One region of the Aquipseudomonas campi genome, then DNA from elsewhere that is predicted to be linked to it. Evidence: predicted binding sites of a transcription regulator. Region 1 holds the regulator's gene; the other holds the start of a gene.
The links. Region 1 encodes FliA, which starts transcription of late flagellar genes. Its sites were predicted from a motif close to CTAAAGTTTNNNNNNNNNNNGCCGNTAA; they were not measured.

Region 1 (4,058 bases):
GTATGGACAGCTTCCGCATCGGTGCCCAGGAGCAGCTGAAGACTCTCGGGCGTATCCTCAATGTGTCGGTGACTCAGGTCGATCCGGGCCAGTCGCTGGTTCAAGCTCTGGCACCGCTGGCGCGCAAGCGCGTGGTGCTGATCGATACCGCCGGCCTGCCAGCCAACGATCCGGCTCTGCGCATGCAGCTGGAAAGCCTCGCAGGGCGCGGCGTGAATGCCAAAAATTACCTGGTGCTGGCCGCCACCAGCCAGAGCCAAGTGCTCAAGGCGGCCTACCATAGTTATAAGCGCTGCGGTCTGTCCGGTTGCATCCTGAGTAAACTGGATGAAGCCACCAGCCTTGGCGAAGTTTTAGGGCTGGCTATCAGCCAGCATCTACCGGTAGCCTATCTGACTGATGGGCCGAAGATTCCGGACGATGTGCAGGTGCCGCGCAGCCACCAGTTGGTGAGTCGCGCCGTCAGCCTGCAAACCACGGAAGATCCGAGCGAAGAAGCCATGGCAGATGTATTCGCCGGTCTGTACCACAATCCGGCCAGGCGGGCGGGTTAGGGCAGGCAGTAGCGGTCAAGGCGATCTAGTGTTGAGGAAAGGTCGGTGTAGTTGCCCGATCAGCCCAGTCCAGGCAAGACAAGGTGTGTAGAAAACATGGGTAGTTTGCATCCCGTACAGGTGATTGCAGTGACCGGCGGCAAAGGTGGCGTCGGCAAGACCAACGTGTCGGTGAATCTGTCACTGGCGCTGGCCGATCTCGGCCGTCGGGTCATGCTGATGGACGCCGACCTCGGCCTGGCCAACGTCGATGTGCTGCTTGGCCTCACGGCCAAGCGCACCCTGGCCGACGTGATATCCGGCGAGTGCGACCTCAAGGACGTACTAATCCCGGGGCCCGGCGGCATTCGTGTGGTGCCGGCCGCTTCCGGCACGCAGAGCATGGTGCAACTGACGCCCATGCAGCATGCCGGCCTGATCCAGGCCTTCAGCGACATCAGCGACAACCTCGACGTGCTGGTGATCGATACCGCTGCCGGCATCGGTGATGGCGTGGTCAGCTTCGTTCGCGCCGCCCAGGAAGTGATAGTCGTGGTCTGCGATGAACCGACCTCGATCACCGACGCCTATGCCCTGATCAAGCTGCTCAACCGCGATTACGGCATGAGTCGGTTCCGTGTTCTGGCCAATATGGCCCACAGCCCGCAGGAAGGTCGCAACCTCTTTGCTAAGCTGACTAAAGTGACTGACCGTTTCCTCGATGTGGCCCTGCAATACGTGGGTGCCGTGCCGTACGACGAGTCAGTCCGCAAGGCCGTGCAGAAGCAGCGCGCGGTCTATGAAGCTTTCCCGCGCTCGAAGTGCGCACTGGCGTTCAAGGCGATCGCCCAGAAAGTCGACACGTGGCCCTTACCGGCCAACCCGCGCGGCCATCTGGAGTTTTTCGTCGAACGTTTGGTGCAGCAACCGATCGCGGGAACGGCGGTATGACAGCAGCAGCCAGTGGACTCCGTATGTACAACAAGGCGCAGGCGCAGGATTCCCAGCACCAGCTGATTGAGCGCTACGGGCCGCTGGTCAAGCGTATTGCCTACCATCTGCTGGCACGGCTACCGGCCAGTGTTCAGGTGGATGATCTGATCCAGGCCGGCATGATCGGCCTGCTCGAAGCCTCGAAGAAATATGACGGAGGCAAGGGCGCCAGTTTCGAAACCTACGCCGGTATCCGCATCCGTGGCGCCATGCTCGACGAGGTGCGCAAGGGCGACTGGGCACCGCGCTCGGTACACCGCAACACCCGCATGGTCAGCGACGCAATCAGAAAGATTGAAGCCCGCACGGGTCGAGACGCTAAAGATCAAGAGGTTGCGGCCGAACTCCAATTGAGTCTCGAGGATTACTACGGCATTCTTGGCGACACTTTGGGCAGCCGCCTGTTCAGTTTCGACGACCTGATGCAGGACGGTGAACATGGCGGCATGCATGAAGACACCGGGAGCACCCAGACCGAACCCCTGCATGAGCTGGAAGACGAGCGCTTCCAGTCGGCGCTGGCTGAAGCCATCGCCAACTTGCCGGAGCGCGAACGCCTGGTTTTGGCGCTGTACTACGACGAAGAACTGAATCTCAAGGAAATCGGTGAGGTCCTGGGAGTCAGTGAGTCCCGTGTCAGTCAACTGCACAGCCAGTGCGCCGCACGTTTGCGTGCGCGTCTGGGTGAGTGGCGGGCCAGCTGAAGGGCTACCGGTTTCATGATTGCGGCGTCTCCGGGGGCCGGTGACGTTTAAGACTGTACGGAGGTCGACTTGGACAAGAACATGAAAATCCTCATCGTTGATGACTTCTCGACGATGCGACGGATCATCAAGAACCTCTTGCGTGATTTGGGATTTACCAATACCGCCGAGGCGGATGACGGGGTGACCGCATTGCCGATGCTGCAGAGTGGCAGCTTCGACTTTCTGGTGACCGACTGGAACATGCCCGGCATGACCGGCATCGACCTGTTGCGCGCGGTGCGTGCCGACGATCGCCTGAAAACCCTGCCGGTGCTGATGGTGACGGCCGAGGCCAAGCGTGACCAGATCATCGAGGCCGCGCAGGCCGGGGTGAATGGCTACGTGGTCAAGCCGTTCACGGCTCAGGTGCTGAAGGAGAAGATCGAAAAGATCTTCGAGCGGGTTAATGGCTGATGTTCGCCACGAGGGCGCTATGGCACACGATGACTCCCTGGGCGAGCTTGAATCGACCCTGAAGATGCATGCAACGCAACTTGTCGACAGCCTGGAAAAAGGCCGTTTTGGCGAAGCCGTACAACTCATTCACGAACTCAACCAGACCCGCGACCGTGGCCTGTATCAGGAAGTTGGCCGGCTGACGCGGGAATTGCACAACGCCATCGTCAATTTTCAGATCGATCCCGGTAATCCCCACGCTCAGGAAATCTCGCAGATCAGTGATGCTACTGAACGGCTCTCCTATGTAGTGACGATGACCGAGAAAGCGGCCAACCGCACCATGGATCTGGTCGAGCAGAGCGCGCCGCTGGTCAATGGCCTGGGTGACGAGGCGCAGAGTCTCAGCGCCGACTGGGGCAAGTTCATGCGCCGCGAGCTGGGCGCCGATGCCTTCCGCGAGTTGGCTAAACGTATCGAACTGTTCCTCGCTCACAGCGAGCGTGACAGCCAGAAGCTCTCCGGTTACCTGAACGACATTTTGCTGGCGCAGGACTATCAGGACCTGACCGGCCAAGTGATCAAGCGCGTGACGCAACTGGTCACCGAGGTTGAAGGAAATCTGCTGAAGCTGGTGTTGATGGCCAGCCATGTCGATCGGTTTGCTGGTATCCAGCATGACCACGAGGCGCTACGCGCCGAGCAAGAACAACAAAAAGAGCCTTCCCGGGGTGAAGGTCCGCAGATTCATGCCGATAAGCGTGAGGACGTCGCATCCAATCAGGACGATGTCGATGATCTGCTGTCCAGCCTGGGATTTTAAGGCTCTAACAGAGCCTTTGGAGCGCACCGATGAGCTTCGACGCCGATGAAGAAATCCTCCAGGACTTCCTGGTTGAGGCCGGCGAAATTCTTGAGTTGCTGTCCGAACAGCTGGTCGAGCTGGAAAGCCGACCGGATGATACGGATCTGCTCAATGCTATTTTCCGCGGTTTTCACACGGTCAAAGGGGGCGCAGGTTTCCTTCAGCTGAACGAGCTGGTGGAGTGCTGCCACATCGCGGAAAACGTCTTCGACATCCTGCGCAAGGGTGAGCGGCGAGTCACTGCCGAACTGATGGACGTGGTGCTGCAGGCTCTGGATGCGGTCAACGAGATGTTCAGCCAGGTGCGCGAGCGCACGACTGTCACTCCGGCTTCCCCCGAGTTGCTGGCAGCGCTGGCGCGCTTGGCTGACCCGCAAAGCGCGGATGAAGTCGCCGAGCCCGAAGCAGAACTGGAGCCCGAAGAGGCGCCAGTTGAGGTCGCTTCTGGTGACATCACCGATAGCGAGTTCGAGCAGTTGCTCGAAGCGATCAGTGAACCGGGTGAGCAGAGCGCGCCTCCCGTGG
Region 2 (4,058 bases), 1.8 Mb from region 1:
GCCTGATCGGTAACGGTGTGGTGGTTGCTCCCGACGCCCTGATGCGCGAGATCACCAAGCTGGAAGAGAAGGGTGTGCCGGTGCGCGAGCGCCTGCGTATCAGTCCGTCCTGCCCGCTGATCCTTTCCTACCATGTAGCTCTCGACCAGGCCCGTGAAAAAGCCCGTGGCGCTGCCAAGATCGGCACCACCGGCCGCGGCATTGGCCCTGCTTACGAAGACAAAGTGGCGCGTCGCGGCCTGCGCGTTGGTGACCTGTTCCACCGTGAGCGTTTCGCCGCCAAGCTCGGTGAGCTGCTGGACTACCACAACTTCGTGCTGGTCAATTATTACAAAGAGCCGGCGGTGGATTTCCAGACCACGCTCGACGAGTGCATGGCTTACGCCGAGCTGCTGCGTCCGATGATGGCGGATGTGACCGCCACCCTGCATGACCTGCGTCGCGCCGAAAAGGACATCATGTTCGAAGGTGCTCAGGGTTCGCTGCTGGATATCGACCATGGCACCTATCCCTACGTCACCAGCTCCAATACCACGGCGGGCGGTACGGCCACCGGCTCCGGTTTTGGTCCCCTGTATCTGGACTACATCCTCGGTATCACCAAGGCCTACACCACCCGTGTCGGCTCTGGTCCGTTCCCGACCGAACTGTTCGACGAGACGGGTGCCTTCCTCGCCAAGCGCGGCCATGAGTTTGGTTCGACCACCGGTCGCGCCCGTCGCTGCGGCTGGTTCGATGCCGTGATCCTGCGTCGCGCCATCGAGATCAACAGCATCTCCGGCTTGTGCCTGACCAAACTGGACGTGCTGGATGGTCTGGAGTCGCTGCTGATCTGTACCGGCTACAAGGATGCCCAGGGCGTGCTGCTGGTCGATGCGCCGACCGATGCCGACAGCTACATCGGCCTGCAGCCGGTGTACGAGGAAATGCCGGGCTGGAGCGAGTCGACTCTGGGCGCCAAGAGCCTGGAAGAGCTGCCTCCGGCTGCGCGTGCTTACATCAAGCGCGTCGAGGAGCTGGTCGGTGCGCCGATCGACATCATCTCCACCGGCCCGGATCGCAACGAGACCATCGTCCTGCGTCATCCCTTCGCCTGATCGCTGTTGCGTTGACAGAAAGGCCGCTCTCGAGCGGCCTTTTTGCTTTTCGGCGCAAGCGGCCGGGCTGGCCTATACCTTGCTTTGGGGTACAGCTTTATTGCCCGCGGCCGATGCAGTGGCGTGGACATCTCTGGCGTAAGGAGTTGAGTCGTGTCCGTTCTTTTTTCGTTGTTGCGTAGCCGACTGCTGCGTCCGGTGTTCATTGCGCTCGGTGTCGCCATGCTGGTGCAGGTAGGGCTGGCCGTGTGGCTGACGCATGCCACGGTCGATGGACTGGTGCGTGAGCTGACTCAGCGCCTGGGTGGTGAGAGTCAGCGCCTGGCGGGTGAGCTGGGCAAGGCCGAGGAGGAGATGCGCGCTGGCATGGCGGCGCTTTCGGTCAATACACGGGAGCGCCTGGGCAGTGGTCTGTCGAGCCAGCTGAAAAGTGAGCAGGCGCAGTTGCGCCAGGTGCTGGAGGAGAGTCTCAAGCAGTCCGGCAATTCCATGGCGCAGCTCTTGGCTGGTGTGGCACCCAAGGCCATCTGGGATAACGATGCGCCGGCCCTGACCGCGTTCACGCGCATCGCCCAGCGCGATCCCGCCGTGTTGTTCGCTGTCTACTACGACGCGCAAGGCCAACGCCTGACCCGCAATTTCAATCGCAGCAGTGAACAGGTGCGCGAGCTGGTGGCAACCGGGCAGGGCAAGACACCGCTGGAGCGCCTGGTGGATGCCGCGTCGCGGGATCCGCGAGTACACATGGTTGAGGTCGATATCAATCCGATGGGGGCATCTATCGGCAAGATCCAGCTGGGCCTTTCCCTGGATGCGACTGAAAAGGAGCTGACGGCTCTGGATGGTCGTTTTGCTGCCTTGGTCGGGAATGCCGGCGAGCTGGTCGACAGCAGCCTGGCGGGCGCGGCGCAGGAGAGTGCTCAGGCCTTGCAGCAGCGCCTGCAGTTGGCCGAACAGGCGACTCAGGATATGGCGCGCAATGGCGGTGAAACGGTGCGGGCGGCTGCGGAAACCCTGCGCTGGCGCATCGCGGTGGGTCTGTTGGTGGTCGGTCTGCTGATGTTGGTGGTAGTGGCGCTGGTGCTCGGCTGGCGAGTGCTGAGCCGACTGCAGTTGCTGATTGCGGCGTTGCGGGATCTGGCGGCAGGCGAGGGTGATCTGACGCGGCGCGTGCAACTCGACAGTGCCGACGAGGTCGGTGATATGGCGGATGCGGTCAATCGCTTTATCGCCAAGCTGCAACCCATCGTGCGTGAGGCGGGCGAGGTGGCGCAGCGTACCGGCGAGGAAATCCGCAGTCTGACCCTGCGCAGTGCGTCCGCCGAGGCGGCGTCTGTCCGTCAGCGTGACGAAGTGGCGGGCAGCCTGCAGGCGTTGGAGGAAATGGCGGGTGACGCTCAGGCGGAAAGTCGGGCCATGCATGATGCCCAGCAGCGGGTGCTGGCGATCCGCCAGGCGGCCCATGAAAATGCCGCCATTGCCAGGAAAGTCGGCGGCTTGATCGAGGCGCTGGTGGCGCGGGTGGATAGCGGCTCAGCGGTGATCGAGCGTCTGGCCCAGCAGAGCGAGCAGATCGAGGTGGTGCTGACGGTCATACGCTCGATTGCCGAGCAGACCAATCTGCTGGCGCTGAACGCGGCCATCGAGGCGGCGCGTGCTGGCGAGAGTGGTCGCGGCTTTGCCGTGGTGGCGGACGAAGTGCGCGCGCTGGCCAGCAAGACCCAGCAGTCCACCGGTGATATCCAGGCGCACATCACCGCGCTGCAGCAGGGGGCGCGTGAGGCGGTGGCGGTGATTGGTCAGGCGGGTGAGCAGGCGGCTGAAGGGTTGCAGGCGCTGCGCGACAGTGCGCGCCTGCAGCAATCGGTGCAGGCCTCGGTGGATGAGGTGCACGGCGCCATCGATACCGCTACCCGTGCGGCAGCGCATCAGGCTGATGGTGCCAGTGCGGTGCGTGGTCGCGTCGAGGTGATTCATAGCGAGGCGCAGCGGGCGGCGGGAGAGGTCAGTGCGGCGGCGGCCAGTGGCCGGGTGCTGGAAGGCCTGGTCAATCAGCTCAAGGCCAGCTTCGCCCAGTTCAAGGTCTGACAACCGGCTGCGCGTCGGAAAAGCTGTGTTGGAAGAGGCTTCAGAATGCTCATTGACTGCAGTCAACTCCGCTTCTTCAGCCTCTCCCGCCTTGCTTTTCTCTAGCTCGCGCGGTTGTGTGAGGCGTGTCGGTGATTTCCGGAGGCCAGAAAAGACAAAACCGAGCCAGTGGCTCGGTTTTGTTTTGAAGAGTGGTGCCCAGGAGAAGACTCGAACTTCCACGGTGTTGCCACCGCTAGGACCTGAACCTAGTGCGTCTACCAATTCCGCCACCTGGGCACATTGCGATGATTGCTCATCGACTTCTTGCAGCGGCTACCGATTGGTCGGTACGGCTTTGCTGCTCCGTAAAAACGAAACCGAGCCAGCGGCTCGGTTGCTGAATAGTGGTGCCCAGGAGAAGACTCGAACTTCCACGGTGTTGCCACCGCTAGGACCTGAACCTAGTGCGTCTACCAATTCCGCCACCTGGGCACAAGAAACAATGATTGCTCAACGTTTCCGTGGTACAACGTCTCAGCAACGTTGTGGGCGCGAATAATACGGGCGGTGTTTTTTCTTGTAAACCCCTGACAGCAAAAAAATTATTGTCGATTGAAAAGCTGACCCCCGATGCGTTTTCGCGCTTCAATAGGCACATGGCAAACACATCTATATATGCGTAAAGGTAATTTCATTTAATGGCCGATTGGCAATCCCTCGACCCCGAGGCCGCCCGCGAGGCGGAAAAATACGATAACCCCATCCCCAGCCGTGAGCTGATCCTGCAGCACCTGTCCGAGCGCGGTTCGCCCGCTGCCCGTGAGGAGCTGATGGCAGAGCTGGGACTGACCACGGAAGACCAGGAAGAAGCGTTGCGTCGCCGCCTGCGTG

Region 2: the regulator FliA is predicted to act here: its motif matches at 1,187-1,214, upstream of HNE05_RS17530 (methyl-accepting chemotaxis protein).

What each region holds. Positions count from the first base shown of each region.
Region 1 is NZ_CP053697.2:1,989,226-1,993,283, forward strand. Features, by position in the region: gene flhF (flagellar biosynthesis GTPase FlhF) at 1-554, shown strand, start outside; gene fleN (flagellar synthesis regulator FleN) at 651-1,484, shown strand; gene fliA (RNA polymerase sigma factor FliA) at 1,481-2,230, shown strand; gene HNE05_RS09210 (chemotaxis response regulator CheY) at 2,312-2,686, shown strand; gene HNE05_RS09215 (protein phosphatase CheZ) at 2,706-3,491, shown strand; gene HNE05_RS09220 (chemotaxis protein CheA) at 3,521-4,058, shown strand, end outside.
Region 2 is NZ_CP053697.2:3,795,075-3,799,132, reverse strand. Features, by position in the region: gene HNE05_RS17535 (adenylosuccinate synthase) at 1-1,097, shown strand, start outside; gene HNE05_RS17530 (methyl-accepting chemotaxis protein) at 1,251-3,185, shown strand; tRNA gene HNE05_RS17525 (tRNA-Leu) at 3,378-3,464, opposite strand; tRNA gene HNE05_RS17520 (tRNA-Leu) at 3,573-3,659, opposite strand; gene rnr (ribonuclease R) at 3,866-4,058, shown strand, end outside.